DNA from 3 places in the Micromonospora chokoriensis genome. Region 1 is predicted to be linked to each of the others. Evidence: riboswitches for the same ligand, from Rfam matches in the RefSeq annotation. Region 1 holds a riboswitch; each other region holds the start of a gene.
What was found. Region 1 has a riboswitch for cobalamin ahead of GA0070612_RS16585 (prenyltransferase/squalene oxidase repeat-containing protein). Riboswitches for the same ligand answer to the same signal wherever they lie in the genome.
Positions count from the first base shown of each region.

Region 2: it holds a riboswitch for cobalamin, as region 1 does, so the genes downstream of both, GA0070612_RS23945 (CbtB domain-containing protein) here and GA0070612_RS16585 (prenyltransferase/squalene oxidase repeat-containing protein) in region 1, are expected to answer to the same signal.
Region 3: it holds a riboswitch for cobalamin, as region 1 does, so the genes downstream of both, cobN (cobaltochelatase subunit CobN) here and GA0070612_RS16585 (prenyltransferase/squalene oxidase repeat-containing protein) in region 1, are expected to answer to the same signal.

Region 1 covers NZ_LT607409.1:3,517,608-3,521,743, reverse strand. The annotation lists gene GA0070612_RS16590 (prenyltransferase/squalene oxidase repeat-containing protein) at 1-1,518, opposite strand, end outside; cobalamin riboswitch at 1,613-1,728, opposite strand; cobalamin riboswitch at 1,796-1,919, shown strand; gene GA0070612_RS16585 (prenyltransferase/squalene oxidase repeat-containing protein) at 2,024-3,457, shown strand; gene GA0070612_RS16580 (HoxN/HupN/NixA family nickel/cobalt transporter) at 3,532-4,136, opposite strand, start outside.
Region 2 covers NZ_LT607409.1:5,147,486-5,151,621, forward strand. The annotation lists gene GA0070612_RS23935 (ABC transporter permease) at 1-505, opposite strand, end outside; gene GA0070612_RS23940 (amidohydrolase family protein) at 1,015-1,893, opposite strand; cobalamin riboswitch at 2,160-2,304, shown strand; gene GA0070612_RS23945 (CbtB domain-containing protein) at 2,340-2,543, shown strand; gene GA0070612_RS23950 (CbtA family protein) at 2,534-3,307, shown strand; gene GA0070612_RS23955 (histidine phosphatase family protein) at 3,304-3,891, shown strand; gene GA0070612_RS23960 (GH92 family glycosyl hydrolase) at 4,033-4,136, opposite strand, start outside.
Region 3 covers NZ_LT607409.1:4,462,254-4,466,389, reverse strand. The annotation lists gene cobN (cobaltochelatase subunit CobN) at 1-2,804, opposite strand, end outside; cobalamin riboswitch at 3,065-3,241, opposite strand; gene GA0070612_RS20570 (MBL fold metallo-hydrolase) at 3,559-4,136, shown strand, end outside.

The DNA.
Region 1 (4,136 bases):
GCCCAGGCGGTGGGTCAGCGCGGCGAGGTTCGTGCCGGCGAGCGCGAGCGCCGCCGCGCCGGTGGCGGCCAGGTCGGCGTCCGGGTTGCTCGGGTCGGGGCTGAGCCCGCCGCCGGTGGCGATCCGGCCGACCAGAAAACCGGTGGCGGCGGCGGCCCGGTCGGTGACGCCCAGCACGGCGAGGGCCTGCGCGGCGTGTCCGGTCGAGTAGGTGTCGGTCAACCCCGCCCCGGTGTAGGGCTGGTAACCGCCGTCGGTCTCCTGCGCCCCGGCCAGGAACGCCTTGGCCGAGCCCAGCGCCTCGTCCTGACCGCCGAGGGCGTGCAGCGCGAGGACGGCCAGGGTCGTGGCGGCGATGTCCGGGTCGCAGAACTCGGCCGGGGCGAGCCACAGGCCACCGAAGGCGCCGCTCGCGCACTGCTGCTCGGTCAGACGAGCAACAGTCGGGGCGGGCGGGGTGACGCCGGCCCGCTTGAGCGCGAGCAGCGCTGTCGCGTGGGTCATCGGTCCGGTCGATCCGGCGAAGTCACCGGCGGCGGCGCAGCCGGCGTCGACATCGGTTACGGCGCACACCCGGTCGGTGAGCGTGGCGACCAGGTTCCGGCCGCCGAACGCGCGCGGGTCGCCGCCGGTGATCGTGGCCAGCAGGGCGAGGTTGGCGACGTTGGCGGTGTGCGGCGCGGCGGTGTCGCCGTTCGGGAAGATCGCGGCGTCGACGTGTGCCCGCAGGTAGTCGACCATCTTCGTCAGTGCCTGGTCCTGCCCGCCCGTTGCGGCCAGGGCGGTGGCGACGGCGATGCTCCGGTAGTGGTCGGCCCCGCCGTTGTCGACATGGTCGCCGTCGGTGAGCTGCCCGACCAGGTAGGTGGCGACGGCCTTGACCTGGGCCTCGGTCGGCCGCGCCGGCTCGGTCGGCCCGTCCGTCGCGGTCGGGGTGGGGGTCGGTGTCGCCGATGGTGGCGGACCGCTCGCGCGTACCGACGCGGGGGTGAACGTCGGGGCCCCGGTCGTGCCGCCGATGTCGGTGCCGCCGAAGACCCACGCTTCGACCTCACCCGGGCCGGGCCGCTGGGCCATGGCGCCGAGCGGGCTGTAGGTCCAGTGGTCCTGCCCGGCGGGGGCGATCCAGTAGGACCAGTAGGCCGACGCGGGCGGGGTCAACTGGCACGCCTCGTCGGCCGGCGTCGGGTGTTCGGCACCGGACGCGAAGTCGGGCGACCCGATGCGGCAGATGAAGCCGGGGCCGTCGTGGGCGGTGCCGGTGGTGGTGAAACCCGCCTCGTGCAGCAGGTCCAGGCCGGTGGTCGGGGTGGCGTCGCAGCCCCGCAGCAGCGGCCCACCCCACGCGCCGAAGTCGACAGCGACGATCGCGCCCTGAGTCGGGGTGCAGGACTCCAGCGGGTCGGCGAGCGCGGCGCGGGTCGGCACCACCAGCGCCACCGCGCCGAGCACCGCTGCGGCGACGGCCGCCAACCACGCCGCGGGAACCCGCGACGTTCGACTAACCAGTGGGGACATGGCGACTCTCTCGGGGGCTAGCGGCGCAGGCGCGGACGCGGACCCCGAGGACAAACCCCGGAAACCTGGCTCCGCGCCGTGTACCTCGACGGCGCTGCGGTGCACTATCCAGCCAGGTAATCCGACTCGTCCCGGTAACGGGACCTACGGCTGCGGGCCAGCGCCGGACTTTGACCGGCTTCCCCTGACTGCTGGATCGCGGCCATCGGACCACAACCGCGACCACCGCGTCAACGCAAGACCGTGTCATGTACCTAACAGCGCGCGGTAGGGGTTCCCTCCCATACCGTGACCGCGTCATCGTGTGGGGGAACCCGGTGGGAATCCGGGGCTGACGCGCAACGGTGAGGACGGTTCGCCCCGTCCCGAGCCCGACTACCCACGTGGTGACGCAGCACCTGCGGTATCCGTCCCACGCGTCCTGCGGCCGGCCCGCCCCGCTCCCGCCGGCCCGTGCCGGGCTCCGGGTCGAGGCAGCCGTGCCCCGTACCCCCAAGGAGCCCTGATGTCCTCGCGTCTTTCCTCCGGTCGTCGCCGCAGACGCCTCGCGGCTGTTCCCGCCGCCGCGCTGATCGCCACGGTCGTGGCGGTCGCAGGCGGCGCCGCACCGGCCGCCGCGACCTCGACCGCCGCGCAGATCGCCACCGCCAAGACCAACGGCGTCGCCTACCTGCGGACCCTGCAGGCCGCCGACGGGAGCTACGCCAGCGGCGGGTTGTCGAACGAGTGGGCGTTCAGCGCGTTCGCACCCGCCGGCGTCGCGGCGGTGGACGTCTACCCCTCCGGCGACACGACCAAGAACGCCCGCACCGTCTACCGCAACCAACTCTCGGCCGCGTCCTGGCCGAGCAGCACGCCGGTGGTCACCGACTACGAGCGTGGGGTCCTCAACGCCTACGCCGCCGGTATCGACCCCGCCCGGGTCTCCCCCACCCGTAACCTGATCGCCGACACCATCGCCTACTGGCAGACCGGCTCGGCCGGCTACTACGGCCCGCCGGCCAACTTCAACGGCACCGTCTTCGGCACCCTCGCCCTGGCCGGTGCGAAGACCCAGGCCGGCGCCGCCCGCGTGCCGCAGGCCCTGCTCGACCTCTCGATCACCCGGATCCGCAACAACCAGCACACCGACGGCGGCTGGACGTTCACCCAGGCCGAGGGCAATCCCACCCAACTCGCCGCGGCCAGCGACATCGACATGACCGGCGCCGCGATGGCCGCGCTCTGCGCCGCCGGAGTCCCCAACACCGACACCGACGTCGTGCAGGCCAAGAACTTCCTCAAGAGCAAGCTCGTCAACGCCTCGGGCGCGTTCAGCTCGATGTTCGGCGTCAACACCGACTCCAACGCCTGGGCCGTCTCCGGGCTCAACGCCTGCGGCATCCCGAACCAGGGCACCGACTTCACCACCACCGCCGGCAAGACCCCAATCGACTTTCTTCGCGCGCAGCAGTTGACCGGCGGCGGATTCAAGTATCTGCCCACCAACACCACCCCGTCGGCGTACGCCTCCATCGACGCGGTGCGTGCCCTGACCGGCGCGGGCTACACCGCCGCTCCCCCGACCCCGGTCACCGCCGGCGCGCCCACCTGGGTCGCGGCGAGCGGGTTCACGGCGGGCGCCGCCACCCGACTCGCCGTGATCATCGACAACGGCAGCGGCAGCATCACGCCGTGCGCGGTGACGCTGACGCCGACCGCCGCAACCACCACCCTCGGCGCCGTCCTGGACGCCGCCGTCGGCGCGGCCACCCCGAGCGGCTGCGTCACCTCTCTTCTTCCCACCAGTGGCACCGGCACCGTGACCGCGATCAACGGCCTGGCCAACAGCGGCTCTTCGACCTGGAAGGTCGCCCGCGACGGCGGCACTCCGGTCACCGCGACCCGCGGCACGGCAGTGACCGTCGGCGACACGATCTACCTGCGCTACGGCGTCTGATAGCCGCTAGTGGGATGGTCAGCGGCGGCCGAGCCGCCGCTGACCATCCGCCGGCTGATCCGCCCGCCGCCGCTTCAGGTGAGCGTGACGAGGCGGATCGCGGCGACCGAGACGAGGCCCGCGCCGAAGAGCGTGATGCCGCTGGCGGCGAGGACGGGTGCCACCCGGGTGGCCAGACCGAGAACGGCGCGGGACTGTGCGCCCCGGGTGATCAGCGAGCTACCGGCGACCGCGAGGACCCCGACGCCGAAGAGTACGACGGCCATGCCGAGGCCAAAGGTCAGGACCAGCAGCAGGGCGAAGCCGGCCCGACCGATGAATAGCCCGGTCGCCAGCACGAGGAAGGCGGCCGGGGACGGGGTCAGCCCGCCGGACACGCCGAGCAGGAACAGGCCGGGACGCTTGCCGTGCTCGTGCTCATGATCGTGGGTGTGGGTGTGGGTGTGGGTGTGGGTGTGGGTGTGGGTGTGGGTGTGGGTGTGGGTATGACTGTGGCTGTGGCTGTGGCCGGCGGTGTGCAGGTGCCGGCGCACCATCCACAGACCGGTGGCCAGGACGATCAGACCGGCACCGAGTTGCAGCCAGCTCGTGAGTTCCTGCATCCGGATGACCTCGGACAGGGACAAGAACGTCCACGCCACGCCGATCACCAGCACGGAAAGCGTGTGCATGACGGCCA
Region 2 (4,136 bases), 1.6 Mb from region 1:
GGAACGACCGGGGCAGGCCGTAGACGCCGACCGCGCCGGTGATGATGAAGACCAGACCACGGCCCACGGACATCGTTCCCAGCGTCGCGATGAACGGTGGGATCCGGGCGGCCGTCACCAGCAGGCCGTTCAACAGGCCGGCCAGCGCGCCGACGCCGATCGCGACCGCCGTCGCCGCCAGGAGAGAGAAGCCGAGGTCGCGGACGGTCATCGCTCCCAGCACGCCGGCGAGCGCGGCCACCGACCCGACGGAGAGATCGATGCCCTTGGTGATGATGACCATCGTCTGCGCGGTGGCGATGATGGCGATCACCGCCGTCTGGGCCCCGATGTTGAAGAGGTTGTCCGCCGTCAGGAAGTAGGGACTCGCGAAGGTCAGCGCGACGAACAGGACGACCAACGCGGTGGCGGCGGTGAACTCGGAGACGGCGTGGGAGACCCGTTCCCGGAGCCAGTCGGCGATGTCGCCGCGCTGCGTGCCGGCGGATGCCTCGGCGGTACTCATCGTCGGACCTGACCTCCCCATCGTGGGGCCGGCGCTCGACGGAAGGACCCGCCGTCGCGCCGAGCACCTATGAGCGACCGAGCCTCCCCGCGCAGGGGAGAGCCGGGTGTCGACCTGCCGCACCGTCACGATAGGTCAGATGTTTCCCTTGATCAGCCGTTACCATGCCATGCACCCCCGTGGATTGCCAAGGTCTTACAACCATGTTTTGACATCGTTACCCGGACCGCCCCGCGCATACGTCTGATCAAATCGGCACAAGTGCGGCCGAGCGGCGCGGCGACGCCCGTCGAGGGTCGGCGAGGGTGCTCTGGGCGCGAATGTCCACACTGGACTGCCAGGTCCGGCCCCGACGACCATGCGCACCCCGCACCCTAGGGTGGCCCTCCGGCTCGATCCGGCGGACCATCGCGAGCATGTTATCGATAACATGCTATGCCCGGTGGCGGTCGAGGGCATCTCTTTCTCCGCCGAACTCCCGGCTGGTCAACCGACGGCCCCCAAGCGGGTCAGGACGCCGCGAGCCGGTACTCCCGACTGGCCGTCTGTCGCCAGATCGCCGCGCGCTCGCCGTCGGTCAGCGGCTCCAGCAGGTCGCCGAGGACCCTGACCCAGCGGGTGTACGAGGTGGCCAGCAGACACACCGGCCAGTCCGAGCCGAACATCAGCCGGCCCGGCCCGAACACCTCCAGTGCGTGCTCGACGGCCGGCCGCAGGTCCGCCACCGTCCATGAGCTGCCGCTCACCTCGGTCACCAGGCCGGAGAGCTTCGCCGTCGTGTTGGGTTCGGCGGCGAGCGTCCGCAGGTCACGGGGCCAGTCGCCGAGGCCACCGCTCCCGAGTGGCGGCTTACCGAGGTGGTCCAGGACGAACCGGACCTGGGGCAGGTCACGGACGAGCCGGGTGGCCGCCGGCAACTGGTGATGGCGTACGAGCAGGTCGAAGGCGAGGCCGGCAGCACCGACCGCAGCGACACCCCTGCGCACGTCGGGACGGTCGAGATAGGCCGGATCCGGCTCGGACTGGACCAGATGGCGGATCCCGACGAGCCGCTCGCCGCCCCGCGCCGCCCGGAGTCGCTCCAGGCGCCCGACGACATCGTCGGCGGTGAGGTCGACCCACCCGACGACCCCGGCGATGAGCGGGTCGTCCGCCGCGATCCCCAACAGCTCCGGCGTCTCCGACCGGGCGGCGACGGACTGCACGACGACGGTCCGGGTGACTCCGGCGACCCGGGTGGCCGGGCCGAGATCGACCGGGGTGAAGTCGTCGTCGATCGCGGCCATGGTGTGCGGGTCGATCCAGGGCTGCGGGTGCCGGGCGCGAACCCAGAGGTGATGGTGCGCGTCGACGATCCCCGACTCCCGCACGCCCGCACCGGTCGTCATCGGACCCGTCCCGGCGCGCTCACGTCCACCCACCCCGCTCCACCACTGGTCGGACCTCCGGCTCGGCCCGGTGCCGTCGACCGATCTGGCAGGGTGACCATGTTAGCGGTAACAGACCGGCCGCCGGCCGCGGAACGCGCGTACCAGCCGGAACTCCGCGACACTCCGACCGGGCGAATACCGTCGCCTGGCCGAAGTGACGATGTGCCGGTACCCGTACGTCGGCGAGCCGGGGGCGCTGCCCGGGGACCGGGTTGACCGCCTGAGGTGGCACCGATACCGTCGACCCACTATCTGCGGCGACGCGAGGGAAGCCGGTGTGATTCCGGCGCGGTCGCGCCACTGTGAGCGGTTCCCCCACCTTCAGAGGGACCGCGAGCCAGGACGCTCGGTCGTCCGCAGCCTTGCGATGGGGACGCGTCATCCCCGGGGAGGTTCGTGATCACATGTCCAGTTCCACGTCCAGCCAGCCGTTGGTGAATCCCGCTGGCACCACGCGTCTGCTGTGGACGGTGTTGGCCACCGTCACCGCGCTCGCGTTGCTGGCCTACCTCGTCGCCTTCGACCAGGGCGCGGTGTCGCGCAGTGGCATGTACCTGCACGAGCTGATGCACGACGGCCGGCACCTGCTGGGTGTTCCGTGCCACTGACGGCCACCACCACTCCCCCGTTCGTCACCGTCCTCGTCCGCGGCCTGCTCGCCGGCCTGATCGCCGGTCTGCTCGCCGGGACGTTCGCCTATGTCGCCGGTGAGCCGCACGTCGACGCGGCCATCGCCATCGAGGAGGCGGCGTCGGCGCACGCCGAGCCGGCCTTCGGTGCGCACGACCACGAGGATGCCCTGGTCAGCCGTAACGGTCAGCGCGGCGGCCTGTTCCTGGCCACCGGCCTGTTCGGTGCCGCGATGGGCGGCCTGCTGGCCACGGCGTACGTCCTGCTGGCGCGCCGACGGCGGGCCTACGACGACGGACGGTCGGGCCTGCTGCTGGCCGGCGCGGCGCTGCTCGGCGCGGTGGTCGTGCCGTTCCTCAAGTACCCGGCGAACCCGCCGGCGGTCGGCGATCCGGCCACCATCAACCAACGCACCGTCACCTACCTGCTGATGGTGGTGCTCGGTCTGGTGGCGGTGTGGGCGGGCTCGCTGGGCTACCGATCGGTCGGCGCGCAGGCACCGCTGTGGCAGCGCGTCGCTGCGGCCGTCGGCGGATTCCTGCTGGTCACCGTGGTCGCCTACGTGGTGCTTCCGTCGTTCCAGGAGGTCCCCGCCGACTTCCCCGCGACGCTGTTGTGGGACTTCCGGCTGGCCTCCCTCGGCACCCAGGTGGTGCTGTGGACCGGGATCGGCCTGCTGTTCGCGGCCCTGATGCACCACGACCGACGTCGCCGGGTCGCCGCCGCGCCTGCGGGCACATGACCGCGACCAGCCTCCGGCTGGTCGCCCACGCGCACACCACCGCCCTACGTCGGGCCCGCTTCGGCGGACCGGACGACGGCCTGGACGAGGGCGGCCTGCGTGCCGCCCTCGCCCTGGCCCAGGCCCGACGGGGACACCTGGGCGTCCCCGATGCCTGCGTGTCCAGTCCCGGCGTGGCGGCCACCGCTACCGCCGGCGCACTCGGTCTGCTGCCCACCGTCGAGGTGGCGTTGGCGGACTGTGACCACGGCGACTGGACCGGGCGGTCTTTCGAGGAGATCGCCGTCGAGCAGCCGCAGGCGCTGCACGAGTGGATGTCCGAACCGGAGTCCGCACCGCACGGCGGTGAGTCCGTCGCCGCGGTGCGGGACCGGGTCGGTCGCTGGTTGGACGGACAACGAGGCGCCGACCGGCGGATCACCGTGATCGCGCACCCGCTGGTCATCCGGATTGCGGTCGTGCACGCCCTGGACCTGCCGTTGGCGGCGTACCGGCAGGTGGACGTGGAGCCGTTGGCGATCGTCCGGCTCACCGGCCGTGGGGCGCGGTGGCACCTTCGGCTGGGCGCGCCCCGGGTGGATTGAGATCGTGCTGCCACCTCACTGACCGGACGCGACGAGCACGTGTTCCGGCCATCGCGGCCGACGGTACGGCACGGCGGCGGTCAGTTCCGCCCCGCGTAGGGCGGGCCGTGAGGACGGCCCGCCCTACGCGTCGACTCCGTCCTAGCCGGTGACGGTGAACGGTCGGGACACCGTCATGGCCGACGTCTCGCCGGTCAGGGTGACGCTTGTCGCCCCGGGCTTCGCCGCTCCCGGAACGCTCACCG
Region 3 (4,136 bases), 940 kb from region 1:
CGGAAGAAGCCGGAGATGCGCACCGTGACGTCGACGCGGGGTCGGCCCAACTCGGCCGTGGGCACCACCTCGACGCCGGTGACCCGCCGCGACCTGTCGTCCCAGACCGGCCGGCAGCCCAGCAGCGCGAGCACCTCGGCGATGTCGTCGCCCTGGGTCCGCATGGCGCTGGTGCCCCACACGGTCAAACCCACCGATCGGGGGTACGCGCCGGTGTCGGCGAGGTGCCGGGCCAGCAGCGAGTCGGCGAGGGCCACCCCGACGTCCCAGGCGTTACGGCTGGGAATGGCCTTCGGGTCGACGGAGTAGAAGTTACGGCCGGTGGGCAGCACGTTGACCAGGCCCCGGGTGGGTGAACCGGACGGGCCGGGCGGCACGAACCGGCCGTCGAGCGCGCCGAGGGTGTGGGTCAGCTCGTCGGTGGTGCGGTCCAGCCGGGGCACCAGTTCGGTGGCGGCGAAGCGCAGCACCGCGGCGACGTCCGGGATCGGCTGCCCGGTCACCTCCGCGACCACCGCGTCGACGGTGTCCACGGTCCAGCCGAGCGTCTCCATGCCGACGACCAGCCGCCGGGCGAGGGCCTCGATCAGGTCGACCGCGTCGGCGGCGGTGCCGGCCGGACCGTCCACCACGTCGGTCAACGCGCTGGGTAGCGCCAGTCGTTGCCCCGGTGACGCGAGCAGCTCCTGTTCGTCGAGGCCGTACGCGACGGCGAGGGCCTGCCGCAGGCCGGGCAGGGCGTGTGCGCCACCCCAGATCTGCGGAGCGCGCAGCACGGCGAGGACCAGGTTGACCCGGGGCTCGCCGGTGGGCGCGTCGGCGAGGATGTGCAGGCCGTCGCGGATCTGCACGTCCTTGACCTCGCACAGGTACCCGTCGAGGTGCAGCACGAAGTCGTCGAAGTCGTCCGCGTCGGGCATCGCCTCGGCGTGCAGGTCGTGGTGCAGTTCGGCGGCGCGCACCAGGTCCCAGATCTGCGCCCGGACGGTGGGCACCTTGGCCGGGTCGAGGGCCTGCACGGTGGCGTACTCGTCGAGCAGTTGCTCCAGTTTGGCCAGGTCGCCGTAGGTCTCGGCGCGGGCCATCGGCGGCACCAGGTGGTCGATGACCACGGCGTGTGCCCGCCGCTTGGCCTGGGTGCCCTCGCCCGGGTCGTTGACGATGAACGGGTAGACCAGCGGCAGGTCACCGAGGACCGTGTCGGGCGCGCAGTCGGCGGCCAGGCCGAGACCCTTGCCGGGCAACCACTCCAGGGTGCCGTGCTTGCCCAGGTGCACCACGGCGTCCGCGTCGAAGCCGCCGTCGGAGGCGGGCGTGGCCAACCAGCGGTACGCGGCCAGGTAGTGATGGCTGGGCGGCAGGTCCGGGTCGTGGTAGATGGCGATCGGGTTCTCCCCGAAGCCGCGTGGCGGCTGGATCAGCAGCACCACGTTGCCGAAGCGCAGACCGGCGAGCACGATGTCCCCGCCGTCGGTGTACAGCTCGCCGGGCGGCTCACCCCAGTGCTCCCGCATCCGCTCACGCAGCTCGGCCGGGACCTGGTCGAACCACCGCCGGTACGTGTTCCCCGGTATCCGGGCCTCGGCCGCGGCCAACTGCTCCGGGGTGAGCCACTCCACGTCGTGCCCACCGGCGGCGATCAGCGCGTGGATCAACGCGTCCCCGTCGGCGGGAGGCGGCGCGTCGCCCAGGTCGTAGCCGTCCTCGGCCAGCGCGGCGAGCAACCGGACCGCCGAGACCGGAGTGTCCAGCCCGACGGCGTTGCCGACCCGGGAGTGCTTGGTGGGGTACGAGCTGAGCACCACGGCGACCCGCTTGTCCGGGTTGGGGAGGTACCGCAGCCGGGCGTGGCGCACCGCGATCCCGGCGACCCGGGCGGCCCGCTCGGGATCGGCGGCGTAGACCGAGAGCCCGTCGGAGTCGATCTGCTTGAACGAGAACGGCACGGTGATGATCCGGCCGTCGAACTCGGGGATGGCCACCTGCATCGCGGCGTCCAACGGGGACAGCCCGGCGTCGCTGTCGGCCCACTGCTTGCGGGTGCTGGTCAGGCAGAGCGCCTGGATGATCGGCACGTCCAGGGCGGCCAGGGCGCCGACGTCCCAGGCGTCCTCGTCGCCGCCCCCGGAGGCGTCCGCGGCGACCGCGCCGCCCGCCGCGAGGACGGTGACCAGCAGGGCGTCGCAGCGGGCGAAGAGCCCGAGCGGGCCGGATCCGGTGGTCAGCCCCCGCAACGAGCCGCAGAAGATCGGCAGCGGGTTGCCGCCGGCCGCGCGGACCGCGTCCGCGAGCACGTCGACGAAGCCGGTGTTACCGGCCAGGGCGTGCGCCCGGTAGAAGACGATCCCGACGGTGGGCTGCTCCGGATTCGTCGGGTACTCACGGTGCACGCCGTACGCCGGGGTGGGTGTGGGCGGATTGAACCCCTCACCGGTGAGCAGCACCGTGTCGGAGAGGAACCGGGCCAGCTGCCCCAGGTTGTCCGGCCCGCCCTCGACCAGGTAGGCGAGCGCCTGGGTGACGACCCCGGACGGCACCGTGGAGATGGCCATCAGCTCCGCGTCGGGCAGCGCCTCACCGCCGAGCACGACGGTCGGCACGCCGGTGGCGAGCACCGCCGCGAGGCCGTCCGGCCAGGCCTGTCGACCACCGAGCAGGCGTACGACGACGAGGTTCACCCCGTCGAGCAGGGCGGGCACCTCGTCGGCGGCGACCCGGGAGGGGTTGGCCAGCCGGTAGTCGGCGCCGCTGGCGCGGGCGGCCAGCAGGTCGGTGTCGGCGGTGGACAGCAGCAGGATGCGCACGGCGGGCTCCGGGGAGTGACGCCCCGGCCACCACGAGGGTGACCGCGACGATGCGGGTGGGTGCGGCGTCAGCCGGTACGACGGCGGGGCGGACGGCTCGCGGGCGCGAGCGGCGGGGCCGATCGGCGGCGGGCGGCGCTCAGCTCAGCGGGGCGTGACCGGTCGCGGGGACGGTGGATCGCCCACCGTGCGAGTGACGACGAAGCTCGTCGATGAATGAGACGCCGTGCGTCATCGGGTCCTCCTCGGGTGTCCACGCCCTGGGGTACGTCCCGACGGCCGAAGTATCCTGGCTTCCGGATCGACGCTCTCCCCCGGCCTTCCAACCGCAGACACACGGCCGTGGCGCACGAGGGGGGATCACTCCCCGGTGACAGTGGCGGGACCGCGTCGGAATCGCACCGACTTCCTTCACTGCCGTCAGGCCGCGAATGCTGCCACACCCTTCCGCCGCGGGTCAACGCCGCTCCGACCCGGCCCGACGGCCGCCATCCATCGAGCTTCAGCGATTGCCGCGACGGCGGATGCGCGCTGTGGCAATGCCCCGGATGAATGCCCCACGCCCTTTGCTCTGCATACCCATACGCGCCGGGCACGGACCGTCACCGGTGCCTACAGGTATGCAGAGCAAAGGATGAGTAAACCTACTCTGGCCTGCTCCGATCGTCCGGCGGGACGGTGCCGGGCGGCACCGTCCCCTACGATCGGCGCACGCCACAGCAACGTCCACGGTCAATCTCGGAGGTCGATCACGTTGGTCGCCCCGCAGTTCCACCACCTGGCCGGCCGTGTCTGGATCTGTCCGGGCGATCCCGACCCGGAGGCCGTCCAGGCCGGCGTCGCCGTCGTGGTCGACGAGCGCGGCAGTGTGATGATCGACGCCGGGCAGAGCCCCGCGCACGCCCGCGAGATCCAGATCGCGCTCGCCGCCGCCGGGCTACCGCAGCCACGCTGGCTCGTCTACACCCACCACCACTGGGACCACGTCTGGGGAGCCTGCGCCTGGCCCGGTGTCGAGATCGTCGGGCACGAGGCGGCCGTGCCGCTGCTGCGCGCCGAGGCCGCCCGGCCGTGGAGCCACCACTACCTGGACGAGCAGGTACGCACCGACCCTCGCCTCGGCCCGAGCTTCCGGGCGCGGGCACGGGCTGTCGGCTCCTGGGAGGACTTCGCGGTCCTCCCACCGACCCGGACCTTCACCGATGCCGACGAGTTGCCCGCCGGCGTGGGGCTACGGCACGTCGGAGGTCGGCACGCCCCGGATTCGACGGTCGTCCTGGTGCCCGACTCGGGTGTCATGGTGTTGGGCGACTGCTTCTACCCACCGCCGGC